DNA from 3 places in the Nocardia sp. NPDC046473 genome. Region 3 is predicted to be linked to each of the others. Evidence: riboswitches for the same ligand, from Rfam matches in the RefSeq annotation. Region 3 holds a riboswitch; each other region holds the start of a gene.
The links. Region 3 has a riboswitch for S-adenosylmethionine ahead of ABZ942_RS14520 (amino acid ABC transporter permease). Riboswitches for the same ligand answer to the same signal wherever they lie in the genome.
Positions count from the first base shown of each region.

Region 1: it holds a riboswitch for S-adenosylmethionine, as region 3 does, so the genes downstream of both, ABZ942_RS06935 (aminotransferase class V-fold PLP-dependent enzyme) here and ABZ942_RS14520 (amino acid ABC transporter permease) in region 3, are expected to answer to the same signal.
Region 2: it holds a riboswitch for S-adenosylmethionine, as region 3 does, so the genes downstream of both, ABZ942_RS26610 (bifunctional o-acetylhomoserine/o-acetylserine sulfhydrylase) here and ABZ942_RS14520 (amino acid ABC transporter permease) in region 3, are expected to answer to the same signal.

Region 1 covers NZ_JBEYZJ010000002.1:294,252-304,035, reverse strand. The annotation lists gene ABZ942_RS06945 (Pls/PosA family non-ribosomal peptide synthetase) at 1-1,293, opposite strand, end outside; gene ABZ942_RS06940 (LysE family translocator) at 1,633-2,280, opposite strand; SAM riboswitch class IV at 2,427-2,540, shown strand; gene ABZ942_RS06935 (aminotransferase class V-fold PLP-dependent enzyme) at 2,587-3,906, shown strand; gene ABZ942_RS06930 (flavin reductase family protein) at 3,940-4,491, opposite strand; gene ABZ942_RS06925 (YbaK/EbsC family protein) at 4,581-5,057, opposite strand; gene ABZ942_RS06920 (2-oxo-4-hydroxy-4-carboxy-5-ureidoimidazoline decarboxylase) at 5,110-5,430, opposite strand; gene ABZ942_RS06915 (crotonase/enoyl-CoA hydratase family protein) at 5,700-6,521, shown strand; gene ABZ942_RS06910 (MarR family transcriptional regulator) at 6,611-7,117, shown strand; gene ABZ942_RS06905 (MDR family MFS transporter) at 7,191-8,999, shown strand; gene ABZ942_RS06900 (sensor domain-containing protein) at 9,070-9,784, shown strand, end outside.
Region 2 covers NZ_JBEYZJ010000007.1:397,725-407,508, forward strand. The annotation lists gene ABZ942_RS26570 (hypothetical protein) at 1-204, shown strand, start outside; gene ABZ942_RS26575 (carboxymuconolactone decarboxylase family protein) at 214-759, opposite strand; gene ABZ942_RS26580 (DUF3017 domain-containing protein) at 994-1,239, shown strand; gene ABZ942_RS26585 (hypothetical protein) at 1,236-1,436, opposite strand; gene ABZ942_RS26590 (hypothetical protein) at 1,472-1,615, shown strand; gene ABZ942_RS26595 (oxygenase MpaB family protein) at 1,829-2,779, opposite strand; gene ABZ942_RS26600 (TetR/AcrR family transcriptional regulator) at 2,944-3,606, shown strand; gene ABZ942_RS26605 (homoserine O-acetyltransferase) at 3,865-4,983, opposite strand; gene ABZ942_RS26610 (bifunctional o-acetylhomoserine/o-acetylserine sulfhydrylase) at 5,022-6,359, opposite strand; SAM riboswitch class IV at 6,453-6,563, opposite strand; gene ABZ942_RS26615 (TetR family transcriptional regulator) at 6,615-7,334, opposite strand; gene ABZ942_RS26620 (MFS transporter) at 7,468-8,964, shown strand; gene ABZ942_RS26625 (NADP-dependent isocitrate dehydrogenase) at 9,271-9,784, shown strand, end outside.
Region 3 covers NZ_JBEYZJ010000004.1:20,470-30,253, forward strand. The annotation lists gene ABZ942_RS14495 (NAD(P)/FAD-dependent oxidoreductase) at 1-731, shown strand, start outside; gene ABZ942_RS14500 (carotenoid biosynthesis protein) at 814-1,671, shown strand; gene ABZ942_RS14505 (DUF3153 domain-containing protein) at 1,768-2,514, shown strand; gene ABZ942_RS14510 (glycosyltransferase family 2 protein) at 2,548-3,690, shown strand; gene ABZ942_RS14515 (hypothetical protein) at 3,779-4,492, opposite strand; SAM riboswitch class I at 4,903-4,997, shown strand; gene ABZ942_RS14520 (amino acid ABC transporter permease) at 5,261-6,304, shown strand; gene ABZ942_RS14525 (amino acid ABC transporter ATP-binding protein) at 6,301-7,068, shown strand; gene ABZ942_RS14530 (ABC transporter substrate-binding protein) at 7,083-8,042, shown strand; gene ABZ942_RS14535 (GNAT family N-acetyltransferase) at 8,047-8,574, shown strand; gene ABZ942_RS14540 (LLM class flavin-dependent oxidoreductase) at 8,571-9,674, shown strand; gene ABZ942_RS14545 (ABC transporter substrate-binding protein) at 9,671-9,784, shown strand, end outside.

The sequences.
Region 1 (9,784 bases), on a different contig from region 3:
GCCGGGCAGGTGCTGTAGCGCGTTGTCGATCTCGCCGAGTTCGATGCGGCGGCCGCCGAGCTTGATCTGGTCGTCGGCGCGGCCGAGGAAGACCAAGCCCGCGCTGTCGTTGCGAACCAGGTCGCCGCTGCGGTAGGCGCGATCCCAGCCGACCGAGGGCAGCGGCGCGTACTTCTCGGCGTCCTTCGCGGGATCGAGGTAGCGGGCCAGGCCGACGCCGCCGATCACCAGTTCGCCGGATTCGCCCTCGGCCACCGGGTTTCCGGCCGCGTCGATCACCACCAGGTCCCAGCCGTCGAGCGGCAGCCCGATCCGGATGGGCCACGCGCCGTCGAGCAGCGCGGCACAGGCGACCACGGTTGCCTCGGTGGGGCCGTAGGTATTCCAGACCTCGCGATCCGTATCACCATTTCCGGCAAGGCGTTCGGCGAGTTCGGGCGGTACCGCCTCGCCGCCGAAGATCAGCAGCCGGACCGCGTCCAGCGCCTCGGCGGGCCAGGTGGCGGCCAGCGTCGGCACGGTGGAGACGATGCTGATCTCCCGGCGCACCAGCCACGGGCCGAGATCGGCGCCGGTGCGGACCAGGTCGCGCGGGGCGGGCACGAGACAGGCGCCGTTGCGCCAGGCCAGCCACATTTCCTCGCAGGAGGCGTCGAAGGCGACCGAGAGTCCGGCGAGCACCCGGTCGCCGGGGCCGATCGGGGCGTCCGGCAGGAAGAGCCTGGCCTCGGCGTCCACGAACGCGGCGGCGTTGCGATGGGTCACCGCAACACCTTTCGGCGTTCCGGTGGAGCCGGAGGTGAAGATGATCCAGGCGTCGTCGGCGGGGGTCGGCAGGGTGCTGGTGCTCGCGTCGGCCGGATGGTCGGTCGCGGCCCGGATACCCGCCGGTGTCGTCTCGATGCCTGCCGCCGTGACGATCGCGGTGACCTGCGCCTCGCCGAAGACCAGCTGGGCCCGTTCGTCCGGGTCGTCGGCGTCGACCGGCACATAGGCGGCGCCCGCGTACAGGACGGCGAGGATGGTCAGGTAGAGCTCCCTGGAGCCCGACGGCATCCGCACGCCGACCCGGTCGCCCGGCCGCACGCCCGCGGTGGCGAGCCGGGCCATGGTCTTCTCGATCTCGACGACGAGCTCGAGGTAGCTGAGCACCACCTTGCCGTCATCGATGGCGGGGGCGTCGGGATGGGTCAGCGCGGTCGCGGTCAGGATGTCGACGAGGGTCCGGGCCGGTGGCGTGTGCGCGGTCCGAAGTAGTGGGTCCACCGTCACATCAACCTGTGGTTGGAGCATGACGCCCTGCCCACCTCCCATTCGACCTGCCTCGCACTTCCCTGGTGTTGTTTGTGTCATAGCTGGGTTACCAGTGGGCAAACGCCACGGTGACCAGTTGTCCACGGTACTCGGGGTTGTCGACGTTTGTTGTTCACCGGCGCGGTTCCCGGTCGCGGGACTGTGGGCGGGGTTGTTGCAGGTCGTGGCGATTTTTGTCGGGCGCGCCGAAGCAACGCCTGGTGGGCGGGTTACCCGGTGGGTTCGCTGGACGGTCGCTGCGTCGAGCTGCTCATCCCGGTGTGATTCCCCACATGGGCTTGGTGATCTTGCAGCTCAGGGCGTTTCGAGCAGGGGCGATCAGGCCGCGGAGGCGGCGGTGCCGAGGCCGAGGGTGGCCAGGATCGCGGCGCTCACCTGTTCGAGTCGATCCCGGAGCTTCGGGCGGCGCAGCAGCGTGACCGCGCGAGAGGCGGCCAGGGCCAGGAGCACCATCGCTACCGCGGCAATGCTCGATTCGACGGCGCCGAGGGCGAGGGTGTTGGCAAAAGTGACCTCGGTCAGGAACTGGGGCAGCACGGCGAGATAGAACAGGCCGACTTTCGGGTTGAACATGCACGAGACGACGCCCGCGGTGAACGCCGAGCGAACCGATGCGCGGGTGCCGCTGCTCGCGTGCGCCAGACCCTCGGCGTCGGTGGCTTCCCGGCCTGTCCTGCGCTGCCGCCACTGGTCGAGCAGCGCGCGAATACCCAAGTACACCAAGTAGATTCCGCCGATCAGCTTCAGCGCGCGATACGCGGTCGCCGACTGCTCCAGCAGCGTGGCGACACCGGCCGCGACCACCACCGCCCACAGGATCCCGCCCAGCGCCGACCCGATCGCGGCCGCGACGCCCGGTCGGGCGTCTACCAGCGAGAACCGCAGCACGAGAAACGAATCCGGGCCCGGCGTCAGCGCCAGCAGCACGCACAGACCGACGAAGCTGAACAGCAGCGAAAGCGACACCTCATGATGTGACCGCAAAGTCGCCGGAGAAGCAATGGATTTCCACCGGTCCCGCCGGAGGTGACCAGCGCGCGAGATTTCCGGGCGAACACGCGGCGCCGCCGACCAGTTGACAGCGCCGGGGGATGTCTGCCAATCTCGGATCAGGTCATGAGTACCAGCGTTCAGCCCCGGCTTGCTGGTCGGCAACCCTCCTCCGCGGTGGGGTGCTCCGGGTGACGACCGGGCTGACACCCGACCGGGTGCGGCAAGCGCGGACTCGACGAATCACCTGATTGCGGGTCCCAGAGCCGACGGGATTTCGTGATGACTGCTGTTGTGACCCAGAACTGTGCGCCCCTCGCCCGGGTTTCCGGTGACGACCTCCAGGTGCCGCTCGTCCAAGGCGGGACAACCACCTACGCCAACTTCGACTACGCGGCGAGCGCGCCCGCCTTGGCCCAGGTCACCGACCGGATCCAGCAGCTGCTGCCGTTCTACGCGAGCGTGCACCGCGGCGCGGGCTACGCCTCCCGGATCTCCACCGAGTGCTACGAAGCCGCCCGTGGTTCGGTGACCCGCTTCCTCGACGCGACCGACGACCAGGCGGTGGTGTTCACTCGCAACACCACCGACTCGCTGAACCTGCTCGCGTCCTGTGTCCCGGGCGACACCGTGGTGCTCGACATCGAACATCACGCCAACTTCCTGCCGTGGACCAAGCACGGCCGCCGCGTCGTGCAGGCCGCGGCCACGGTCGAGGAGACCATCGGGCGCCTGGTCGCCGAGCTGTGTAGCAAGCCCGCCGCGCTGCTCGCGGTCACCGGCGCCTCCAACGTCACCGGCGAGGTGCTGCCGCTGGAGCGACTGGCCACCATCGCCCACCAGTGCGGCGCCCGCATCCTCGTCGACGCCGCCCAGCTCGCGCCGCACCGGCGAATCAGCCTGCGCGACACCGGTATCGACTACCTCGCATGCTCCGGCCACAAGCTGTACGCGCCGTTCGGCGCCGGCGTGCTGGTCGGCCGCCGCGACTGGCTCGACAACGCCGAGCCGTACCTGGCCGGCGGCGGCGCGGTCCGCGAGGTCACCACCACCGGCGCCGAATGGGCGCCCGCCCCGCAGCGGCACGAGGGCGGTTCACCCAACGTGCTCGGCGCCGCCGCCCTCGCCGCCGCCTGTGACGCGCTCTGTGAGATCGACGCCGACACGCTCGCCACGCACGAACACCAGCTCGCCGACCGACTGCGCGCCGGACTCGCGGCCATCCCCGGCGTCAACCTGCTGCGCATCTGGACCGACGCCCCCGACACCGTCGGTATCGTCGCCTTCACCCTGGACGGTTTCGTTCCCGGCCACGTCGCCGCCTACCTGTCCGCCGAACACGGCATCGGCGTCCGCGACGGCCGCTTCTGCGCCCACCCGCTGCTGGCCCGCCTCGATCTCGACGGCGCCCTGCGCGCCAGCATCGGCCTCGGCACCACCCTCGCCGACGTAGAGCGCCTGATCCAAGCCATTGCCACGCTCGTCGAGGGCGGACCGGCCTGGAACTACGCCACCACCCAGGGGCTCTGGAACCCCACCCCCGAAACCCGTCCCTTCACGTCCGAATCTCCCACCGGCGCAGCCCCCTGCCTCGTCGACTAGCCCGGCAACATCGCCCGGGCCCGGCGACCGCGTTCAGTCGCCGAGTCTGGTGGGGCGGTGGTAGCGGCCGTTGTAGTAGAGGAGGGGAGCGGCGGCGGGAGTTTCGTCGGTGTTGTCGTGGACTCGGGTTACCAGGCCGACGACGAGGGTGTGATCGCCCAACGGGATCAGTTGGTGGATGGTGGCGCGCAGCCAGATGGGGGTGCCGTGCAGGACGGGTTCACCGGTGTCCAGGGTGGTCCACAGCGAGCGGTCGGTGAAGCGGTCCGCGGCGGTGCGGGCGAAGCGCTGGGCCAGGTCGTGCTGGTGTTCGCCGAGGAAATGGATGACGACGGATTCGGCGTCCAGCAGGGCGGTGAGACTCGACGAGGTGTGCGCGATGTTGAAGGACACGAGCGGCGGCGTCAGCGACAGGGATGCGAACGAGGTCGCGGTGAAGCCGATCGGGCCGTTCGGTGAGTTCAGCGTGACAACGGTGACGCCCGCCGGATAGTGGCGCATCGAGGCGCGGAACTGTTCGGCGGTGATCCCGCTCAGATCATCAGGGATCTGGATATCCGTGGCGGGCCGTTCTGCTTCGGTCACCCGTCCAAAACTACGCGGGGTTCCTACGGCTCGCCTATAACGCCCGCGGTGACTTGTGGTCCGATTCGCTGCCAGCAGTTCTGCTGAATTCAGTCGACGTCTATCGGCAGGCCCGCGGTGATTCGCACCAGTTCGTGAAATGAGGTGCGGAACACCGTGTTCGGGTGGCCGCCTGCGGCCCACACCTCGCGATGGTTGGCGAGGGCGGTGTCTACCCAGGTGGGGAGGTTGGTGGGGTGGCCTACCGGGGCGACGCCGCCGATCGGCTGGCCGGTCACCTCGCGCACCATCTCGGCCGGTGCGTGGGTGAGCGTGCCCTCCAGCCGCTTTCCGGTGGACTCGAGATCGACCTCGTGTGCGCCGGAAACCAGCAGCAGCACCGGATCCTCGTCCAACAGGAAGACCAGCGCGGAGGTGATGGCACCCACCTCGACGCCGAGGGTTCGCGCGGCATCGGCGATGGTGGGTGTTGGTGCCGGCTGGGTCACGATGACACCGTGATGGCCTCGGGCGATGAGGGTGTCCGCGACTCGGCAGGCGATCGGTGGCAATGTCGACCTGCGCATGCCACCAGAGTAGAGCGATTGCGGATGGTGCGCCGGGCTACTCGATAATGCGTCAGTATTCCGGATAGCCCTCGCTCGGCCCGAGCATCAGCGTGATCCGCGCGCGGGTGATCCGCGCGAGCTCGGTCACGCTGCCGCCCGAGACCTGTTCGTGCGCAACTGCTTCGAGTGCCCGATCCAGATCGCCCTGGGACAACGCGAGCAACTCGATATCGGCCTCGGCCAGCAGCGCGTCCCGATCCGGATAGGGCCGGGCGGCCGCGAGCTTGGCGGCCCAGGTGACATTGCAGCAGCAGGAGAAGAGTGCGTGTATCGCACGGGCACGGGAGATTTCGTTGAACCGTTCGAGACCGATTCCTTGATGCATCAGCATGATGGCCTCCGACTCGATGATTGAGGTTTGCTGACCGCCTTCATGATCCGCCCGAGGGTGAGGTGGGACCTAGTGCGCCGCACCGATTTTGCGCAGGGTTTACATGGGAGGGGTGCCGGCCGCGCGATCGCGATGTTGACGTCCGGGTGGCTGCACCGTGTTCACGGGGCCACGAACTGCGCTCGTAAATCCACACCGTGCTGGTCGCGTGTGTGCCCCATTCCGGGATGCGGAGTGCCCGGCTCCCACCTGCTCGATACGCTGTACAAATGACTGATTGGCAGGCTTTCACCGTAGAAACGAAGGACCGCGTCGCACAGGTGACATTGACGGGTCCCGGCAAGGGCAATGCGATGGGCCCGGACTTCTGGCGGGAGCTGCCGGAGATCTTCCATGGCCTCGACGCCGACCCTGAGGTCCGGGCGATCGTGCTCACCGGCTCGGGCAAGCACTTCTCGTACGGCCTCGACCTGCCCGCGATGAGCGGCATGTTCGGCCCGCTGATGGCCGACAAGGCGTTCGCCGCGCCGCGCACCGAGTTCCTGGTCGAGCTGCGCAAGTTGCAGGCGGCGGTGACCGCGGTGGCGGATTGCCGCAAGCCGGTGATCGCGGCGATCTCCGGCTGGTGCATCGGCGGCGGGCTGGACCTGATCGCCGCCGTCGACATCCGCTACGCCAGCGCGGACGCGAAGTTCAGCCTGCGCGAGGCGAAGGTTGCCATCGTCGCCGACATCGGGTCGCTGCACCGGCTGCCCGGCATCATCGGCGAGGGCCAGCTGCGCGAACTCGCCTACACCGGCAAGGACATCGACGCGGCACGGGCGGAGAAGATCGGCCTGGTCAACGACGTGTTCGCGGATCAGGAGGCGGCGCTGGACGCGGCACACGCCACCGCGCGCGAAATCGCCACGAACCCGCCGCTGGTGGTGCAGGGTGTGAAGGACGTGCTCGATCAGCGGAACAAGGACCAGGTGGCCGCCGGGCTGCGCTACGTGTCCGCGTGGAACTCCGCGTTCCTGCCGTCGGAAGACCTCACCGAGGCGATCAAAGCGGTGTTCGAGAAGCGGGCGCCGGAGTTCAAGGGTAAGTAAAGCTCGGTAAATCACTTGCCCCAGTAGGAGGCTCGTCCGCATACTTGCATCGCGCAACTAATTGATTGATGCAAGCAAAGGTATAGGGTTTGGACGAGCAAACGATCGACACGATCGCGATGCAGCTCACCCGATTGCAGCGGATCCGCGACCGTACGGCGGCCCAGATCGGCACGTGGACCAAGGACGGGCTCGACCCCGCCGCGTACGGCACACTGCTTCGGCTGTGCTGTGACGGTCCGATGCGATCGGGCGCGCTGGCCGACGCGTTGCACTCGGACGCGTCGACGGTGAGCCGTCAGGTGGCACAGCTCGTCGGCAAGCAGTTGGTCGAGCGGCAGGCCGACCCGGCGGACGGGCGAGCCACCGTGCTCGTCGTTACCGAACGTGGCCGGACGGTCGCCGAAGAGGTCCGTAGGCGGCGCAACGAGAACCTGTCCCGGGTGCTGGCCGAATGGGCGCCGCAATCCCGGGCCGAGTTCGCCGAGCTGCTCCGGCAGTTCGTCGACGACTTCGAGCGCACCAGACCCGAGATGATCGCCGCGATGCGCCGCAACTGGGATCAGACCTTTACTGGGACGGAGAAAGACACGTGAGCGAGCAACGCGAGCGAACCGAAGACACAGCCGCCGTGGGCACGATGGAGCCGAGCGTCAGCGAGGCGCAGTCGTGACTACCGCTGAGAAGGTGGAGGCGCCACCCGCGTTCACTCATCGCCAGATCCTGGTGATCCTGAGTGGCTTGATGCTCGGGATGCTGCTCGCGGCATTGGACCAGACGATCGTGTCCACCGCGATCCGCACCATCGCCGACGACCTCGACGGCTACTCGTTGCAGGCGTGGGCGACCACCGCATACCTGATCACCGCGACGCTGGCGACGCCACTGTACGGCAAGTTGTCCGACATGTTCGGCCGCAAGCAGTTCTTCATGCTGGCGATCGCGATCTTCATCGTCGGCTCGCTGCTGTGCACGATCTCCCAGTCGATGTACGAGCTGGCGGCGTTCCGTGCCGTGCAGGGCATCGGTGCGGGCGGTCTGATGTCGCTGGCGCTGACCATCCTCGGCGATATCGTCGGGCCGCGGGAACGCGCCAAGTACCAGGGTTACTTCCTGGCCGTGTTCGGCACCTCCAGCGTGATCGGCCCGGTGCTCGGCGGCGTACTCGCCGGGCAGGACACGATCCTCGGGGTGAGCGGCTGGCGCTGGGTGTTCCTGGTGAACGTGCCGATCGGCCTGATCGCGCTCGCGGTGGTGTACCGGGTGCTCAAGCTGCCGAAGCGGCCGCATTCCACCGACCGGGTGGACTGGTGGGGCGTGTTCGTCCTCGCCGTCGGCCTGGTGCCGCTGCTCATCGTCGCCGAGCAGGGTCGCGAATGGGGTTGGGCCAGTGGGCGTTCCATTGCCTGCTATGTGATCGGTGTGGCCGGTGTGATCGGCTTCGTGTTCGTGGAGAAGTCGCTGCGTGACGCGGCGCTGATCCCGCTGCGGATCTTCAAGAACAAGACCTTCGCGCTCGGCGTGGTGATCTCGTTCGTGGTCGGCGCGGGCATGTTCGGCGGCATCTCGCTGCTGCCGCAGTACCTGCAGGTGGTGCGCGGCGCCAGCCCGACGTTGGCGGGTCTGCAGATGCTGCCCATGGTGCTCGGACTGATGACCGGTTCGGTGGTGTCCGGCCAGCTGATCTCGCGGACCGGCCGCTACCGCACCTTCACCATCATCGGCGCGACCATGCTGACGCTGGGCCTGTTCCTGCTGCACTTCCTGACCGCCGACACCCCGCTGTGGCTCGCGATGATCTTCATGGCGTGCACCGGATTCGGGCTCGGCAACCTGATGCAGCCGCTCACCCTGGCGCTGCAGAATGCGTTGCCGCCCAAGGACATGGGCGTGTCCACCGCGGCCGCCACCTTCTTCCGGCAGATCGGCGGCACGCTCGGTGTCGCGGTGTTCCTGTCCATCCTGTTCGCGCAGCTGACGCCCAACATCTCCGACGAGATGCGCAGTGCGGCAGCCGATCCGGCCTTCCAGCACGCGGTGGTCGAGGGCGCGCAGAGTAGCAACCCCGCCGATGTCGCATTGTCGAAAGGCCTGCTCGCGCAGGATACTTCGGCCGCGGGTGCGGTGCTGAAGGACAGCTCGGTCATCCAGCAGCTGAGCCCGGAGCTGGCCCGCCCGTTCAAGGTCGGATTCGCGGAATCCATGTCGACGGTGTTCCTGTCGGCGACCGGTATCGCGTTGCTCGCGCTGATCCTCGTGCTGTTCTGGCGAGAAGTGCCGCTGCGCATGGTCAGCGGCATCCAGGCGGCCAAGGACGCGGCGGCCGGCGAGTCGAACTCGGCGCTCGACGCGGAGGCCCGCGTGGTGGAACAGGCCGGGCTGCTGCTCGGCGGCGGGGAGGCGGTGAGTCCGCCGAACGGCGATAGTGGGCGCGACGGTGCCGCGGGTAGATCCACGGACGGCTCCGGCTCGGCGTGACCGCAGCCGGTGGCACCGCGCCCGGGTCGATGAGGGACTCGGGCGCGGTGGCGTCCGCGCGGCTGACAGCATGAACAACGTGATGGTGGCCCTACGCGCAGCGCGCGACCGATTGCGGCGCCTGCCGGGTGCGATCGTTTACCTGGTGGTCGGCGTCGTGACGTCGGTGGCCGCGCTGTTCGCGGTGATCGGCCTGTTGCTCGCCGCCGGATTCTGCTTGATCGGTATCGGAATACCAGCTCTGCCCGATGCGATTCGGGCGGTCCGCCCCGTGGCGTCATTCGAACGGCGCAGGGCGGCAAAGCAACTCGGCGAGCCGATCGTCGAGGCTTATCAACCCCTGACGGGTGGGCTGCGGCAACGGGTGACCACGGTTTTCACCGACCCGGCCAATCGCCGCGACTTCGCCTGGCTGGTCGCACAGGCGCTGACCGGGATGTTCGTCGGGCTCATTGCCGCCGCGCTGCCGGTAAGCGCGCTCATACAGCTGGTGACCCCGGCGATTTGGCAGCATGTGCCCCCTGGAGAACTGACCAGCTACGGATTCGAGGTCAACTCGTGGCCACGGGCGGCGCTGAGCTTTCTGATCGCGTTCCCCGTCGGATTCTTGGTCCTGCAGATCCCGCTCGTGGCGCGCTGGCAGGCGCTGCTGGCCCGCGCGCTGCTCGGACCTGCCGAGGGCGTCGTGCTCGCCGACCGGGTCGCCGCGCTGACCGCGACCAGGGCCGCCGCGTTGGACGCGCACGGTGCCGAACTGCGCCGGATCGAACGCGACCTGCACGACG
Region 2 (9,784 bases), on a different contig from region 3:
GCCTCGGCCAAAGAGGTCTTCTTGGGTCCCGACTGTGCGATGGTGCTGGCGGAGGTGCCGCTGCTGGCGGTAGGCACCATCCTCATGCTTTTGACTCTCCCCGCGCTCCTTGTTCCAGGAGTCAATATTGCCGTGGGTCTGGTGTGGGTCGGCGTGATCGTCAACTGGATAGCCGTCCCCGTTGTTTGCCTGTGGCCGATGTAGGAGTCCGAGCTACTTCGCCGGGCGCTCCGGCAGTGCGCACATTCCGCCCTCGGCCATGCCGGTCGGTCGGACGCCCAGGCCCTGATTGAGGCGGGCGCGCTGGTTTTCCCAGGCGATGGTGGCCGCCAGTTCGGCGAGTTGGGATTTCGACAGGTGGGTCAGCAAGGTGGTGCGCAGGTCTTCGAGGTCCACCGCCGGGGTGGCGGTCATGGCTTCGGCGAAGGCGATGACGAGTTTTTCCAGGTCGGTGTAGGCGTCGCTGGTTCGGTAGCGCGGCAGGTCGGCGAGTTGTTGCTCGGTGAGGCCGGCGGACTGGGCCAGCGCGGAGCCGATGTCCAGGCAGAACTCGCAGTTCACCAGGCCCGCGGTCTTCAGCTCGGCCAGCTCTTTGAGTTTCGGGTCCAGTCGGTTGGCGAACAGCAGCGCGGACTCGAACATCATGGTGCTGAACAAGATTTGTGGTCGGCGCAGCAACCAACCGGCCAGATCGGACCGGTTCCGCTTCGCCTGCCGCACTGCCTTCACGTAGTGCCGAATCCGTGTCAAAGCTCTCATCTACCCCACCCTCCTGAATCGGATCATTCGACTCTACATTCAAACTACGTTCTGTAGTAGAGATTTGGGCGTCGAAACCCTTGCGCGACAAGCGGCCGTCGCCGAGTGAGCCTGTCGACGGCGCGGAGTGGGGGAGTCTGTAAGAATCGGGGGGTGACCGATGCCGATACGACCACCGCGGACCAGCGGGCAGGCAGCAACCTGGGCTCCCAGTTCCTGCGCTGCCACCTGCCGATGGTCGTCGTGACGCTCGTCATCGTGGTGGCGATCGTGTTCGTGGCCCAGGATCGGTGGCGCCGCGGCGCGCTGTTCTTCGGCGGCGCGACCTTGCTCGCCGCGGCGTTCCGTCTGTGCCTGCCGACCGCGCGGGTGGGTCTGCTCGCCGTGCGTAGCAAGCCCTTCGACGTCGGCGCACTGACCCTGCTCGGCTCCGCCATCGTCTTCATCGCCGCCACCATCAACACCCTCGGTGTCGGCTAGCCCATCCGGTAACCGTTGGTGCGCAAGGGGTCTGCCGCGTACTGCTCCGTGAATACCGCCCGATCGCGAGGGTGGCGACCCGGGTGCGGCGGGGTGATATCGCTGTAACCCACGGCGACCAACACCGCGATGGCCAACTCATCGCGGTCGCCGATGCCGATGGCCTGCTTGACCAGGTCGGGGTCCCAGCCGTTCATCGGGGCCGAGGCTGGTGGCGGCGAGCATGACGTAGGTGGCCGCGGTCATCGCGTTCTTCACGGCGTTCTCGCGCAGTAGCCCGCGTTCCCGTAGCGCGTGGAACTCGTTGCGCGAGTTGAACATCGCGGTGAACTCCGCGTTCCACACGCCGTTGCGGCCTGCCATGGATGCGGGCTGAAAGCGGCGCGTGGTACGGCGGGCGCGGATCGCGGCACTGCGTGATTGGATCGAAGCCGACATCAACCTGATCGAACAGGCGCGCCGCTCGGCCGCTCGCTGCCGCGGGCCTGCCTTCGTCATCCAGCGCCGGGATCACAGATTCCGCTGCGGCGGAAACCAATTCGGTGAACCGCCCGCCGCACCCCTCGATGCGGCGGGCGAGTCCCGAAACTCAAGCGGGCTCGGCGACCAGCGCCGCGCGCCCGGATCGACTGCCGTACAACGCGCGCGCCTCGGTCGGGCTGACCGTCTCCAGTCGGGTCGGCGGCTCGGCGTTGATGTGCTCCTTCAGGATCTGCCCCGCCATCGGCGCGATGAACGGTGCCGCGACCAGCAGTCCGAACGAGTTGAACCGGCTGAATCCCCAGACCAGCACCTTGGCGGGCAGCCGGACCGCGAGATCGACGATGCCCCACCGATCGAAACGCCCGAGCTTGCGCATCCACTTCGGCAGCGTCGAGACCGACGCCAGTGAAAGTAGCCTGCTGCCAATGTAATACGAGATGCCCGCGCCATTGCGCGGCGAGGTCCACAACAGGTGGTGCATGCCTTCCTCGGCTCGCTCGGAGGTGCACAGGCGCGGGCGGACCCGCTCGTAGTACGCGCGAACTTCCTCGCGTGAGCGCGGCACGTCCTCCGGCTTGCAGGTCTGCAGCTCGGCCGCGATCGCGCACTCCTGCCAGAAGCGCGTCTCCTCTTCCGGTGTCAGACCGGGCCCGAACATTTCGTACGCCTTGAGCACCGAGTGCCAGCCGGTGATGTGGATCCACAGCTGGGTGTCCGGGCTGTTCGCGCTGTAGCGGTTCCCGCTGATCGGTTCGATGCCGGTCATCGGCGCGTGGATCTGCATGAGGTGCTCGGCCGCCTGGATGGCGGTGCGTCCGTCGGCGATCGCGGCGATCAGGAAGTAGGAGAAGGTGTGATCGAGGCGCTTGCGCGGATCGCTGTAGATGCCGCGCGAGTCGGCGACGGCCGCGGTGAGGAACGGATCGAAGTGCTCGAGCACGACGGCCCGCTGGAAGCCGATGACCGCGGTCGGCGCGGTCCAGACCTTCCAACTGGGCGAATCGGGGCCGAAGAACCCGTAGTCGTCCCGGCGCAGGGTGGTCGGATCGAAGTGCATCACGTGCTCCTTTGCGGTGATCGCCCCGGCACCGGGGGTGAATACAACGCAACCGTAGCAATTGCTGGCAATGAATACAACGGTTGCGTAGCATTTGTGCTGGACGGGATGCGGGATCGAGACCGGGATGCTGTCAGGATGGACCGCATGGAGGTGCAGCGGCAGTGACGACATCGCGTACCGCGGCGGACAAGCCGCGCAGGCGCTACGCGCCACGCCTGCCGCCGGAACAGCGCCGCGCCCAGCTGCTCGACGCCGCCTTCGCGGTGCTCAGCCGGATGGAACTGCACGAGCTGAGCATGGAGGCGGTCGCCCAGGAGGCGGGCGTCGGCAAGCCGGTGCTCTACACCGTTTTCAAGACCCGCGCCGAACTCGTTGCGGCGCTGCTGGAACGGGAGCGCGAACGCGGCCTCGAACAGGTCGCCGCGACGCTGCCGACCGACCTGATGGGCGCCGACCCGGTCGTCGCCGCCTCGGCCACCGTCGAGGCGTTCGTCGGTGTGGCACTGGAGAATCCGACCCGCTGGCGCCTGATCCTCGCCGGTCCAGGCAACGCTCCCGACGAATACCGGGAGGCACTGCGCAATTCCCGAGCCGGCATCTTCGACCAGGCCGAAGCCCTGGTCCGCATCGGCACCGCACTCGAACCCCGTTGGGCCGGAGTAGATTCCGGCCTGCTCACCAACTCACTGCTACAGGTCGCCGAGATGCTCGGCCGCCTGGCCGTCAGCGAGCCCGACGAATACCCGCGCGAACGCCTCCAAGGATTCGTCCACGCCATCGTCGGTCTCCTGGTCGGCACCCCGCCAAAAGACGTTGGCGCATAGCACTTCCAGCAACCGTCGCGCGCAAGTCAGCGCCGACCGCACAAAATCACCTGCAGTTTCGGACGCAACCCGCGAATCGATGCGCGGCAGCCGAAATGATGCGCCGCACGCGAACTGGTGCGCGACAGGTAGATACGGCCCGCGCGCATCAATTCGCCTGCCGCTTGCGAAATTGCCAGCTGATTCAAGCGCGGCGCGCCAATCGGTGCGCGGTACGCAAACCTCAGCGCGGCGAGAACTCGTGCGCTCGAGGTGGATTCAGTTGGCAGGCTGACGGCTCTGCTGAGCCAACCGCATCGTTTCGGTCAGCAGCTTCGACACCGCAGCTGCCTCGGTGAGGAATCCGTCGTGTCCGTCGCGCGAGTGCACGACCTCCAGACCGTCGCAGCCCGGCAACCCCTCGGCCAGTTCCTGCTGCGTGCGCAGCGGATACAGCCGGTCGGAGTCGACGCCGCCGACCACGCACGGCACCGGCGTCGCGGCCAGCGCCGCGCGCACGCCGCCGCGGCCGCGGCCGATATCGTGCCGGTTCATCGCCTCGGTCAGCAGCACGTAGGTGCCGGGATCGAAACGCCCGCAAAGCTTGTCGGCCTGATGGTCCAGGTAGCTCTGCACCGCGTACCGGCCGCCGCGCCACGGATCCTCGGCGCCCTGCGCGCCGTTCTCGAACCGGTGGTCCAGCTCGTCCTCGGTGCGGTAGGTCAGGTGCGCGATGCGCCGGGCGATGCCCATGCCGGTCATCGGCGCGCGGTCGGTGTCGTGATAGTCGCCGCCCTGCCAGTCCGGATCGGCCTTGATCGCCGCGATCTGGGTGGTCTGCGTACCGATCTGGTCGGCGGTGGCACGGGCACCGACGGCCAGCACCAGCGCGGAGCCGACTCGATCCGGCGCGCCGACCATCCACTCGAGCACCCGCATACCGCCCATCGAGCCGCCGACCACGGCGGCCAGCCGCTCGATGCCGAGCAGGTCGATCAGCGCCGCCTCGGCGGCCACCTGGTCGCGGATGGAGATCTCCGGAAACCTTGCGCCCCAAGGCTTTCCGTCCGGCGCGAGGGTCGATGGCCCGGTGCTGCCCTGGCAGCCGCCGAGCACGTTCGTCGCGATCACGCACCACTCGTCGGTGTCGAGCGGACAGCCCGGCCCGACCATCCCGTCCCACCAGCCGGGCAGCTGATGGATGTCGTCCGGATGCCCGACCACGTGCGAGTCGCCGGTCAGCGCGTGCTCCACCAGCACCACGTTGTCCAGCGTGGCGGAGAGCTCGCCCCACCGCTGCACCGCGAGGTGCACCTGCGGAATGACCGCGCCGCTCTCCAGCTCGACGTCCCCGATAGCGATGATGCCGAGCCGCCCGTCCGGGGGTGGCAGGGCCACCCCGGACGGACGGGCGAAACCCGGTTCGGTACTCAACGTCACGTCGCCGCCGCCGTGAAACCGGCACGCAGGTCGCTCAGGATGTCCTCGATGCCCTCGATCCCCACCGCCAGACGGACCAGGCCCGGTGTGACGCCTGCGAGCAGTTGCTCGTCGGGCGTCAGCTGCGAATGCGTGGTCGACGCGGGGTGAATCACGAGAGAGCGCACATCACCGATGTTAGCCACATGGCTGTGCAGGGCTAATCCGTCCACGAACTTCTTGCCCGCATCGACACCGCCGCGCAGCTCGAAGGCGACGATCGCGCCGGGGCCCTTCGGCGCCAGCTGCTGCGCGCGCTCGTACCAGGGCGAGGTCGGCAGCCCCGCGTAGATCACCTTGGTGACGTCCGGGTGGGTGCTCAGGAATTCGGCCACCGCCTTGGCGTTGGCGACATGCCGCTCGACCCGCAGGCTCAGCGTCTCGATGCCCTGGCTGATCAGGAACGCGTTGAACGGCGAGATGGCCGAGCCGAGGTCGCGCAGCAGTTGCACGCGGGCCTTGAGCGCGAAGGCGGGCGCGCCGAGATCGGCGAACACCGCGCCGTGGTAGCTGGGGTCCGGGGTGGTGAAGCCGGGGAAGCGCGGCTGTCCCTGCGCGTCGGTCACCGTCCAGTCGAAATTGCCGCCGTCGACGATCACGCCGGCCACCGCCGAGCCGTGTCCGCCGAGATACTTGGTCGCCGAGTGCACGACGATGTCGGCACCGTGCGCCAGCGGCTGGATCAGATACGGCGTCGCCACCGTGTTGTCCACGATCAGCGGCAGCCCGGCCCCGTGCGCGATGGCGGCGATGCCGGGAATGTCGAAGATGGCGCTGCTCGGGTTGGCGATGGTCTCGCCGTAGAAGGCCTTGGTGTTCGGCCGGATCGCGGCCCGCCACTGGTCCAGGTCGTCGGGATCGTCGACGAAGGACACCTCGATGCCGAGCTTGGGCAGCGAGTAGTGGAAGAGGTTGTAGGTGCCGCCGTAGAGGTGCGGGCTGGACACGATGTGGTCGCCCGAGGACGCCAGGTTCAGGATCGCAAAGGTCTCCGCGGCCTGGCCGGAGGCCAGCAGCAGTGCGGCGACACCGCCTTCGAGCGCGGCGACGCGCTGCTCGACGACGTCCTGGGTGGGGTTCGTGATCCGGGTGTAGATGTTGCCCGGCTCGGCGAGGCCGAACAGCGCGGCGGCGTGATCGGTGTCGCGGAAGGCGTACGAGGTGGTCTGGTAAATGGGCAGGGCCCGGGCACCGGTGGTGCTGTCCGGTGCCTGTCCCGCGTGCACCTGCTTGGTCTCGAAGGACCACTGCGCGGTGGGATCGATATCGGCCGCGGGCACGGTGGAATCACTCATGAGCTTTGCTCCAAAGGAAAAGGTTGTTCGCCAGAACTACGGGGGTTATCGAGATTTGGGCGAAGGACAACAACACATTTCGGGAACCTCCTGAAAGCGCGCTTGCTCTCGACCTTCGAGAGCCCGGTCATCACCCGGAGCACCCCACCGCTGCTGGAGGGTTGCCGTCCAGCAAGCCGGGGCTTCGCGCTGGCACTCATGACCTCAGGGCATCATAACCGGCCGTCGCGCGACGGCCGAAACCTATCCGCGAACTCAGTCGGAAGTGCTGGTCCGCGCGCCGCCGCAGACCCGGACGAACTCATCGAAGGCCGCGCAGAACGAGTTCCGGCCTGCCGTGGCGGCGTCGTGCAGATCGTCGTAGTCGAACATGCTCTCACCGCACTCCATGGCGAGGTGGCCGATGAGCTGCCAGGAGCCGAGGATCAACCGCACCGGGAGCGCACACGGCGTGGTGGCGAGTCGCTCGGCGACCACCGCGGCGATGGCGATGTTCTTGTTGTCGGCGTGTTCGATGCTGCGCGCGCTGACCGCCGGACTGCTGCGCACGATCCGCTGCATCTGCTGGAATTGCCGGAACGAGACCGGTCCGCCGCCCGGTTCGTTGACGGCTTGATCGATCACCCGCAGGAATGCCGTGCGCAGCGATTCCAGTTCGTTGTCGGTGACCGGAAGCTCGCGCAGCGTCTCCGCCACGGCCTGGCCGAAGTCCTGCACCGGCCCGAGGACGATGTCCTCTTTGCTGTCGAAGTACCGGTTGATCGTGCGCGGCGAGACGTCCGCGGCATTGGCGATCTGCTCGACCGTCGTCGCGTCGAAACCCTGTGTGTCGCACAGGTTCAGCCCGACCTCGATGATCCGCAACCTGGTCTGCTGCTTCTTGCGTTCGCGCAGGCCCGGATGTGCGGTCGTTGCGGCGCTCGCAGAGGTTTCCGCTGCGGCCTTCGCGCCCGTCGGCGTCGGTGACTCGAGCATGTGCCCACCTTATCGCAACCCGGCGTTTTCGTGTCCGTAACCGTCAAATGTCGTATCACGACATTTTTCTCTTGACGCCAAATGTCGTCTGATGACAGGATAGCCAAGCACTTCCTACGATGAGGAGACGACGGTGACCGAGACTGCGACAGCGGTAGAAGTTCCGGTAAAACAAGGCAGCTCGGCGCGCTGGTTCGCCCTCGGCGTGATCGCATTGGCCCAGCTCATGGTGGTTCTGGACGCCACCATCGTGACCATCTCGCTGCCCTTCGCCCAGGCTGATCTCGGCATCAGCGACGGCAACAAGCAGTGGATGCTGACCGCTTACACGCTGATCTTCGGCGGCCTGCTGCTGCTCGGCGGTCGGCTCGCCGACTACCTGGGCCGACGCCGGATGTTCATCATCGGCCTGGTCGGCTTCGCCGCCGCGTCGGCACTTGCCGGTCTCGCGCAGAACGGCGCGGAGATGTTCGCCGGGCGCGCGTTGCAGGGCGCGTTCGCGGCGTTGCTCGCGCCCGCGGCGTTGTCGCTGCTGTCGGTGACCTTCACCGAGGCGCGCGAACGGGCCACCGCATTCGGCGTATTCGCGGGCATCTCGGCCGGTGGCGCCGCGCTCGGCCTGATCGCCGGCGGCGCGCTCACCGAATACGCCTCGTGGCGCTGGTGCCTGCTGGTGAACACCCCGATCGCATTGCTCGCCCTGGTCGGCGCGCTGGCGTGGGTGGTCAAGGACGTACCGACGCCGCGGACCGGCGGCTACGACGTGCCCGGCGCGGTCACCGTGACGCTCGGCCTGATCTCGATCGTCTACGGCTTCAGCCGTGCCGCCGAGGACGGCTGGCTGTCCGGCAGCACCCTCGGGCTGCTCATCGCCGGGGCCGCGCTGTTGATCGCCTTCGTCGTCATCGAACGGCGCTCGGCCAATCCGCTACTGCCGCTGCATATTCCGGGTGAGATCAACCGCGGTGGCGCGTTCCTCGCCGCGCTGCTGGTACCGATCGCCATGTTCGCGATGTTCCTGTTCCTCAGCTACTACTTCCAGATCACCCTGGGTTACTCGTCGCTGAAGGCCGGTTTCGCGTTCCTGCCGTTCCCGGCCGGTATCGCGATCTCCGCGGGTGTCACCAGTGCGCTGCTGCCGAAGCTCGGCCCGCGTCCGCTGATGGTGGCCGGTGCGGTGCTCGGTGTGCTCGGCCTGCTGTGGCTGGCCCAGCTCGGCTTCGGCGACAGCTACGCGTCGAGCGTGCTGCCCGCGCAGGTGCTGATCGCGCTCGGCATGGGCCCGCTGTTCGTCGGCATGCAGACTGTCGCGCTGCATCAGGTCGAGGAGGCGGATTCCGGCGTGGCCAGTGCGCTGCTCAACGCGGCGCAGCAGGTCGGCGGCGCGGTCGGCACGGCGCTGCTGACGACCATCTCGGTGCAGACGGCCAAGTCCTACGCGGAGAGTCACGCCACGATCGACAACCTGATCGCCCGCGCCTCGATCCACAGTTACGACGTGGCGTTCTACGTCGGCGCCGGATTCTTCCTGGCCGCCGTCCCGGTGATCGCGCTGATGATCCGGGACCGTCCGGCGAACCTCATCGAGGGTGCCGAGGACGGGGCGCGCCCGGTCCACGTCGGCGTCTGAATTTCGCAGTAATACCCTTCGGTCCGCGTAGCGCCAGCTCGGCGCTGCGCGGACCGTGGTCGTTGGGTGGGGCGACCTGGGAATTGCGGAATGACCTACCAGTCAGTAAGTTCGTGGGGTTTCTCACTCGGGGGGCTGCCCGCACACCACGATCATCGGCAGCAGTACGCTTGTCTTGTTTGCACCACACGTCTCGCGGACAACGCGGGGCATATACGTTGTCTGTTGGAACAGCTGGGGTCCGCTCACAAGCGTGTTCACCTGGCCGTGCAATGAGGGCACCATCCTAGGAGGACACGAAGATCCATGTCCAAAATCAAGGTTGAAGGTACCGTCGTCGAACTCGACGGCGACGAGATGACCCGGATCATCTGGCAGTTCATCAAGGACAAGCTGATCCACCCGTATCTCGATGTGAATCTCGAGTACTACGACCTGGGCATCGAGTACCGGGATAAGACGGACGACCAGGTCACCGTCGACGCGGCAGAGGCGATCAAGCGCCACGGCGTCGGCGTCAAGTGCGCCACCATCACGCCGGACGAGGCGCGCGTCGAGGAATTCGGCCTGAAGAAGATGTGGCGGTCGCCCAACGGCACCATCCGCAACATCCTCGGCGGCACCATTTTCCGTGCGCCGATCATCATCTCCAACGTGCCGCGCCTGGTGCCCGGCTGGACCAAGCCGATCATCATCGGCCGTCACGCGTTCGGCGACCAGTACCGCGCCACCGACTTCAAGGTGTATCAGGCCGGTTCGGTCACCATCACCTTCACGCCGGAGGACGGCAGCGAGCCGATCCAGCACGAGGTCGTGAAGA
Region 3 (9,784 bases):
GCTCGCACGTGCTGACCACCCTGGATCTGTTGCGCGAGGGCGGATTCGACGCCGCCGTGCTCGACGACTGGAGGCGGCGCATTCGGATCGGACCGGGTATCGGCATGGTGGTGCGGGTGGCGACGCGGTCGTTGCCGAACTATCCGGGCAGCTCGGTCGACGAATCCGCCCGTGGCCTCCAGTTTCTCGTGTCCGACCGGCGGCAGCTCCGGCTCGCCCACGGGGCCGCGTCGGCCGGGGAGCTGCCGCCGCGGCCGGTCGTGCTCGCGATGAGTTTCAGCGCGGTGGACCCGAGTATCGCGCCGCCCGGCGAGCATCAGCTGTCGCTGTGGGCGCAGTGGCATCCGTATCGCTTGGCCGACGGGAGCGACTGGGCCGAGCACGCCGAGCGGGAGGGCGACCGCATCATCGCCGAAGTGGACTCCTACGCACCGGGATTCGCCGATTCGGTGCTGCGCAAGCATGTGCAGACACCGGTCGATCTGGAGCGGGAGATGGGGCTGCTGGGCGGCAATGTGATGCACGTGGAGATGTCGCTGGATCAGATGATGCTCTGGCGACCGCTGCCGGAACTGTCCGGCCAACGCGTGCCCGGCGCACCGGGCCTGTACCTGACCGGCGCGTCGACCCATCCCGGCGGCGGCGTCTCCGGCGCCAGCGGCCGTAGCGCCGCCAACCTCGCCCTGCGCGACCTCCGCCGCCACCGATTCCCGCTGCTGCGCAGGCGATGACGGAACAGCCGCACGCTTTCCGATTTCCCGCACCGGGATTGGCATGCGATTTCAGGTGCGAGGAATCAGAAGGCGTGCCGCTGTGAAGAGGGGTGCCGCACGTGGGACGGTGCGGTGGTGTGCGCCGCCTGTGTTGGCGGTGGCGCTGGTGCTCGTGCAGATCGCCTATCCGCTGGCGCATGGCGTTGGGCGGGATCGGGTCACGGTGGCGGTTGTGCTGCTTTCGGCGGGTACGGCGTTGGCGCATGCGGCGGCTACGCGTGGGATTCGTTATGCGGCCGGGTTTTTGGTGATCGTGTCGGGGCTCGGGTTGGCCGCCGAGGTCGTCGGTACCGCGACGGGCGTGCCGTTCGGGTGTTACGAGTACGCGGTGGATCGGCTGGGGCCCGCGCTCAGTGGAGTGCCGCTGGTGGTTCCGCTGGCGTGGACCGGCGGGTTGTATCCGGTGTGGGTGGTGGCCGGGCTGCTCACCCGGCGGGCGGTGTCGCGGATCGGTCTGCTGGCGGTGGGCGCGGTCGGCTGGGATCTTTTTCTGGATCCGCAGATGGTCGCCGATGGGCAGTGGAGCTGGTGCGACACCGACTCGGGCCTGCCCGGCCTCGCCGAGATTCCGATCACGAACTATCTCGGTTGGCTCACGGTGGCATTGCTCATGGGTGTGCTGCTGACCGTCTTGGCGCGCACGATTCCCGTGTCAGTGGGGCTGGATATTCCGGTGAATTCGTCAGCAGGGCTGGACACCGTTGCGCCGAATTCCGGCTCGGTCGCGGTGCCGGTGGCGGTTTTTCTGTGGACCTGGCTCGGCTCCGCACTCGCGCACGCGGTGTTTCTGGGTCTGCCGATTTCGGCCTGTTACGGCGGCGTCGGGCTGGCTGTTCTGGGCCTCCCGCTGCTGCGTCACCTCTACTTTTGCCGTCGGCAACCCGCGCAGGCGGGCTAGCGGAGACACATCGCGGGCCTGCTTCCGCCCGTCGCGTGGGCATCTGGACGGATGGCCTGGCACGATGTCCCCGTGCAGCCGAGTCCCATCACCACGATGCCCGATGCCCCGGTACTACCGTCGCCGCGGACGCCCCGCCCTGGAGCGCGTGTCGCCGCGGCGGTCCTGCTTGCGGCGTTGCTGGTACCCCTGCTCGCGGGCTGCCTGCGCGTGCAGGTATCGATGGGCGTTTCGTCCAACGACCGCGTGTCCGGGCGGATCGTCGCCGCGGTCGTGCCCTCCGAGGCCAATGACAAGGGGCCGCAGCTGAAGGCGCCCGACTCGCTCGCCGCGAAGGTGCGCATCGAGCCCTATTCGCAGGACGGGTACGTCGGCAGCCAGGTGTTCTTCGAGGACATGTCGTTCGGCGAGGTCGGCCAGCTCGGTCAGCTGTCCGAGCAAACCCAGGGCATGTTCCAGATGCAGTTCCAGCGCGCCGGTGACCTGGTGAGCCTGACCGGGCGCGTCGACCTGAAATCGGTGCCGCCGCACGGCTCCGACGTGCAGTTCACCATCGCGTTCCCGGCCCGCGTCGCCAAGACCAACGGCAATCGCGAGGGCGACAACATCGTCTCCTGGAAGCTGCCCGCCGGCGACGTCTCCACGTTGCGCGCCGAGGTCAGCTACGCCGACCCGAATACCCGCTCGTTCGCGGGCTGGGCGGGCATCGTCGGCGGCATCACCCTCGCCGTCGCGGCCATCGTCGCCGCGATGGCCTTCATGGACCGCAATCCGCCCGCACCGGGCGCCCCCACCGGCCTGTCCTGGAGCCGCTGGTGGAAAACGGTCAAACAGAGCCGCTGAGCCGTTGTGCCGCAGCCGAGTTCCGTGAGCCGAATGGCGCAGGCGGTGCGGTGTGGAGCCGGAATCTCGGTGCTGGGCGCTGGGATCGCGCTCTACAACCGGGTTACCGTGCGGCAGCTGGTGGACACCACGGTCGAGGTGATCGAGCCGGTCACCGTGTGTGTTCCGGCTCGTGACGAGGCCGCGCGGCTGCCCGGGTTGATCGCGGATCTGCGGGCGCAGCGCGGAGTCTCGCGGCTGAGTGTCGTGATTCTCGATGACGCGTCGGGCGATGAGACTTATGGGACCGCGATCGATGCGGCCGGTGGGGATCCGCGAATCACGGTGTTGCGCAACGACACCGAACCACCGCCCGGATGGACCGGCAAAGCCGCCGCGTGTGCGCGATTGGCCGAATCGGTGGATACGCCGGTGCTGGTATTCGTGGACGCGGATGTGCGGCTGGCACCGGGAGCGGTCGCCGCGACCGTCACCGAATTACGCAGGCAGCGAGTCGCGTTGGTGTCACCGTGGCCTGTGCAACGGGCCGAGTCGATGGCCGAGACCTTGGTGCAGCCGCTGCTGTGCTGGTCTTGGGCGGCCACGCTGCCGATCGCGCTGGCCAATCGGAGCCTGCGGCCGTCGACTTCCGTTGCCTGCGGCCAGTTTCTGGTGTTCGACACCGCCGCCTACCGCGCCGTCGGCGGGCACACCGCGGTGGCCGCCAGCGCTACCGAAGACCTCGACATCGCCCGAACACTGCGCCGGGCAGGACAACCCACCACCCTCGTCGCTGCGGGCCGCATGGCGAGCACTCGAATGTACGAGGGCGCTGCTCAACTCGACGCCGGATACACCCGCTGGCTGTGGTCCGCGTACGGCGGCACCATCGCGGGCGGAGCCGCCGTGGGAACATTTGCCGCCCTGGCCTATTGGGTCCCGCCCTTGGCGGCGGCAGGCGGTCGCGGGGCCGTCCGCCGTGCCGGTGCCCTCGGCTACACGGCGGCCGTCACCGGCAGGCTGCTGGCACGCTCCACTGAAACCGGCCGACCGCTCTCCCTCACCGATGTCCTTGCGGCCCTGGCCCACCCGTTCTCGGTAGTCGCCTACTTACTGCTGTGGGCACGCTCCCACCGCGCCCGACGACGCGGCGCGCTGCGCTGGAAGGGTCGAGCGCTCGGCAATGAGAGGGCGTAGCAAGGTAGGACGCAGCCTCCCGCCCATCGACCAGGCGCGCTGACTTGAAAAGGCTGCGCTCGCACCATAGTCGGCATCGCGCAAGCTCCTACGGAACCTCGGTGATCCCCACGGTGGGCAGGAAGAAGCAGGACTTGCCGCCGTTCTCGACGGTCCCGAAGACCGCGGCGAGCACCGTGCCCTGCCCGGTGTCGACGGGCACGGCCCGCACGCCACCCATCGGCAGGGCGGCGAAGAAGAAGTCTTGGATGGCGCGTTCGGCGATGGGCCGCAAGGCGATCGGGACTTCGGCGGGGACCATCGCGCGCAGGATGCTGGACAGCGGACCCATCGAGGCGAGGCCGCCGCGGCCGCTGGTCACGTTCAGCCAAGCCACCTGCATGCCGGTGGTATCCGGTCCGTCCTGGTTCAGGCCGTAGGGGACGAAGGTGAACATGGTTTGTCCGGCCTTGACGGCGGACAGGTCGAGTCCGGGGATGGTGACCGAGGTCTTGGGCCACGGGCCCGGCACCGCGCCGGCCACCGCCGGGGCGAGACCGAGGGAGTTGCCGTTGAGGCAGTACGCGGCCGCGGTCGGGTAGAGGAACGGCTGCATACCGAACGCGCGCAGGCCGTCGATCGCGGTGTTGTAGACGCCGAACAGGTCGCCCGGCGCGACGGTTCCGGTCTGGGTGGGACCGGGTGGGACGGGGGCCGCTGCGGACGGCGTCGGCGTCGCGCCCGCGGCGGGGGCGGCGAGCGCCAGCGCGACCGCGCAGGTCGCGGCAGCGGACAGCATGGTCAGACGGCGCGGTACGGCCATGGAGACCTCTTCTCATCGTCGACGCGAATCGAAGGCTGACGGTACTCCGGCAAACGCCGTGAACTGGCCGTATTGCCTGCGGCAAGCTCTCGGCGTGTCATCGATGGTCGGCGGCGGCTCCTGGTTGACGGCGAGTTCCCGGGGTCCGCACATCGAGGCTTGCGATAAGCCGTATGCTGCTTCCCGGCGGAGCCGCCCGAGTAGGTGAGCGCCCGCCCCACGAAGTCGACACTCGACAGGCCGCCGTCGATCAGGCTGAGCCAGCGCATGTCCGGCTATCGGAAATACCCGGCGAACCGGGCCGAGACAATAGCTACGCTCACGGTGATTACTTCCCTTGCCCAAGGGTTCCCCTGCTGGGCATGATAATTCGGCTCGACCCTGACATCATCCGGTGTCCGGATCGGCGACAACCATCCAGAGCGACCGAGAGACCTGGCTCGTCGACGTCGCAGCAACCCCCCGGCTCACCGGGTGCGGGTGCTTCCGCCGGGACCGATGGAGGAACCGAAGTGATCATCTCCGCTGTCCGAGGCGCCCGTTGGGGCCGCCGGCATATCGACCAATGCAAAGTGACGTCCGCGAGCTGTCGGGGCTGACCCGCAGCCAGTCTCTTGCACCCGTCGCTGGCCGGGTGATGTGACCGCGGCCCGAGGTGGCGCGGTCTCGTTCGTTCTTCCGAAGGACCCCGACCATGCGTGAGCGCAGCGAGCGAACACCAGGCCCAGCTGCAGTCATGACGGAGCCGAGCGCCGACGAGGCGCAGTCATGACCGCGTCCACCGCACCCGACGCCACCGCTGTCCCCGACGCCACCGACGGCGAACCGGTCGCTACCGAGACTCGTGCCACCGCGCTCGACCCGGTGCCGGACGGATCCGCCGCCGGCGCAGGCGATTCCGCGCCGACGGTCGCCAAGACCCGGCACCCGTGGCGCTGGGTGATCAGCGCCGTCGCGCTCATCCTGCTCGCCCAGTTCATCCACGGTCTGGTCACCAATCCCGGTTGGGACTGGCCGACTTTCGCGAAGTACATCACCGCGAAGTCGGTGCTGGCCTCGCTGAAGGTGACCCTCGAACTCACCGCCTGGGGTACCGCCCTGGGTTTCCTGCTCGGCACCGCGCTGGCCATCGCGCGGCTGTCGAACAATCCGGTGCTTCGGGTCATCTCGTGGTGCTACATCTGGGCGTTCCGATCGATTCCGCTCATCGTGCAGCTGCTGTTCTGGTTCAACATCGCCTACCTGTACCACACGCTGTCGCTCGGAATCCCGTTCGGTCCTTCGTTTTTCACCTTCGAGGTGAACGGCGTGATCAGCGGATTCACCGCGGCGGTGATCGGCCTGGCGCTGCATCAGGCGGCATACTCGGCCGAGATCATCCGCGCGGGCATCATCTCCGTCGACGCCGGTCAGCTGGAAGCCGCTGCCGCGCTGGGTATTCCGAAGGTGCGCCAGTTCCGCTCCATCGTGGTCCCGCAGGCCATGCGCTCGATCCTGCCCAATGCGACCAACGAGGTGATCAGCCTGTTCAAGGGCACCTCGATCGTGTCGGTGATGGCGATCGCGGAGCTGTTCTACCAGGTCCAGGTGATCTACGGCCGCAACGGCCGGGTGGTGCCGCTGCTGCTGGTCGCCACCGCCTGGTACATCGTGCTCACCACCGTGCTCTCGGTGGCGCAGTACTACATCGAGCGCCACTATGCCAAGGGCACCCAGCGCACGCCACCGCCCTCGCCGACGCAGCGGGCCTGGCAGAAGCTGCGCGAGATCGCCGAATCCGGTTCCACCGCACCGCGAGGAGCGACCCGATGACCACCGCACTCGCCGTCGAAGTCCGCGGCGTCCGTAAAGCCTATGGCCCGCACGAGGTGCTGCGCGGCGTCGATCTGACCGTGCGCTCCGGCGAGGTGGTCACGGTGATCGGCCCGTCCGGTTCCGGCAAGTCCACGCTGCTGCGAGTGGTCAACCACCTGGAGTCGCTGGACGCGGGCACCGTGCACATCGACGGTGAGCTGATCGGATATCGACTGCGCCGCAACACCTTGCACGCGCTGCCCGACCGTGAGGTGCGCAGGCAGCGCTCCCGCATCGGGTTCGTCTTCCAGCAGTTCAACCTGTTCCCGCATCTGACCGTGCTCGACAACGTCACCATCGCACCGCTTTCCGCGCAGCGCCGGGATCGCAACGAGGTCGAGGCCGAGGCGCGGGTGCTGCTGGACCGGGTCGGCATCGGCGCACTGGCCGACGCATACCCACGCAGGCTCTCCGGTGGGCAGCAGCAACGCGTCGCGATCGCGCGGGCACTTGCCTTGCGCCCCCGCGTGATCCTGTTCGACGAACCCACCTCCGCGCTGGATCCCGAACTCGTCGGCGAGGTCCTCGACGTGATCCGCGACCTCGCGCACGGCGGCACCGCACTGGTGATCGTCACCCATGAGATCGGCTTCGCCCGCGAGATCGCCGACACCGTGGTGTTTCTCGATGCGGGCGCCATCGTCGAGCAGGGGCCGCCCGAAGTCGTCCTAGACCATCCCGAACACCCGCGCACTCGCGCGTTCCTTTCCCGAGTCCGCTGATGAACAGGTTTCCGATGAAGCTCTCCGCCTTGGCCACCGCCGCCGCGACCGCGGTCGTACTGCTGGCCACCGGCTGCACCGATCCCGAAGCGGAGTCCGCGGCCCAGCCCGCCGGTGCGATCACCTTCGACCTCTCCGCCGCCCAGACCGGCCGGGTGCACACCACCAAGGTGGACAGCATCGCCGCCGAAGTGCCGCAGGCCATTCGGGACCGCGGCACCCTGGTGGTGACCGGCGCGTCCGGCACCGCACCGCCGCTGCGCTTCTACGCCGACGACGACAAGACCGTGGTCGGCTCCGAGGTCGATATCGCCGCGCTGGTCGCCGACATCCTCGGCCTGAAACTCGAACTGCAGGTGGCGGATTGGGCGCAGAACTTCGTGCGCATCGATTCCGGCGAGGTGGATGCCTTCATCGGCAACGTGACGGTGACCGAGGAGCGCAAGGAGAAGTACGACTTCGCCACCTACCGCAACGACACCGTCGCGCTGGAGGTACCCAAGCAGAGCACCCTCGCATACCAGGATCGTAAGAGCCTGGCGGGCAAGCGGATCGGCGTCGGCAGCGGCACCAACCAGGAGCAGCTGCTGGTGAAGTGGAACGAGCAGAACCGCGCGGAGGGCCTGGCGCCCATCGACATCGCCTACTTCCAGCAGACCAGCGACTACTACCTGGCGCTCGCCTCGCAGCGGCTGGACGGCTACATCGGCCCGAACCCGACCGCGATCTACCACTCCGCCACCGCGAACCAGACCAAGATCCTCGCCACCTTCTCCGGTGCGGGCGACGCACTGCAGGGCGAGATCGCGGTGCTCACCAAGAAGAACAACGGGCTGATCACCGCGGTCCAGCACGCGCTGAACCACGCCATCCAGCACGGCACCTATCAGCAGGTGATCGATCGCTGGGGCCTGAAGACCGAGCAGGTCACCGAGTCGCGGATCAATCCGCCCGGCCTACCGAAGCAGCGGTGATCCGGTGACCCAGCAACTTTCGCCACCCGGCCTGCGAGTTCATCAGGTAGCGCAGGACGATCCGCTGGCCGCGCCACTGCTGGCCGAGCTCGCCGTCGAATACAGCGCCCGCTACGGCCGCAGCCCCGGCGAGCTGCACGCGGCGCTACGTGACTATCCGGCAACGGAATTCGCGCCGCCGCACGGCGCGCTACTGGTCGTCACCCGGGACAGCGAGGCGGTGGCGGGCGGCGCGTTCCAGCGCTACGACGCGGAAACCGCTGAGCTCAAGCGGATCTGGACCTCGCGCGAACACCGCAGGCAGGGACTCGGCCTGTTCGTGCTCGAACAGCTCGAAGCCGAGATCGCGCGGCGCGGTTACCGGCGGATCTACCTGACCACCGGTCCGCGCCAGCCCGAGGCCGTCGGCCTCTACCTGGCCGCCGGATACACCGCGCTCTACGACCCCACCGTGCCCGCCGAGGAACTCGGTCCGCACCCCTTCGAGAAGCATCTGCCCGCCGGCACCGACGAACTGGGAGCAAGCGCATGAAGTTCCTACTGTTCACCCTCGTCACCCGGGTGCCCGATCCGACGACCGGCCGCCTGCCCGGCACCAGGGAGCGACTGCACAACGTCGTCGAACAGGCCAGGCTGGCCGAGGATCTCGGCTACGACGGTTTCGCCGTCGGTGAGCGGCACGAGGATCCGTTCCTGTCCGCCGCGCCGCCGGTGATCCTCAGCCACATCGCCGCGGTGACCTCGCGCATCACATTGTTCACGGCGGTCACCACGCTGAGCCTGCTCGACCCGGTGCGCGCCTTCGAGGACTACTCGACGCTGGACAATCTGTCCGGCGGCCGCCTGGAGCTGATCATCGGCAAGGGCAACGGGACCGCGCAGGCCGAGCTGTTCCACGTCACCACCGACGATCAGTGGGACCGCAATCGCGAAGGCTACGACCTGTTTCGGGCGCTGTGGGCCAGCGACAGCGTCACCTGGTCGGGCCGGTTCCGGCCGGAACTGCGCAACGCCAAGGCCCTGCCGCGGCCGTGGCAGCCGAAGATCCGGATCTGGCACGGCAGTGCGACCAGCCGCGACTCGGTGGAACTCGCCGCGCGCCACGGTGATCCGTTGTTCTCGGCGAATGTCACCAATCCGATCGAGCCGTATGCCGAACTGGTCCGCCACTATCGGGAGCGCTGGGAGTTCTACGGGCACAACCCGGCCGACGCGCTGGTCGGTGCAGGCACCGCCGGATTCCATGTCGCCCGCAGCTCCCAGCAGGCCCTCGCGACTTACCGGCCGATCTTCGAAGCGCGACTCGTGTTGGCGCGCAAGCTCGGCCTGCCGGTGGTGTTCGAGACCCTGGACGACTTCGTCACCCGCAGTTCGGCGCTGGTCGGCAGCCCGGAGCAGGTGATCGACAAGGTCGGCAGGCAGCACGAGCAGTTCGGTCACGAGGTGATCCACCTGTCCGCCGAGCGGGACGGCCGCCCCGAGATCGACTACCTGGACAGCCTCGCGCTGTTCCAGACCGAGGTGGTGCCGGAGCTGCGCCGCCGAATTCCCAGCCGCCCGTTGGCCACTGGCGCCGAGCTCGATCCGCGTGACGAACTCGTCCGCACCGAAACATCTGGAGTTACACCGTGATCCGAACCCGCCACCGAATCGCCGTGCTGGCAGGCGCCCTCGCCGCGGCCACCACCGTGGCCGCCTGCGGCACCGATTCGGCCGCACCCGGCGGCGACGCCGGACCGCCG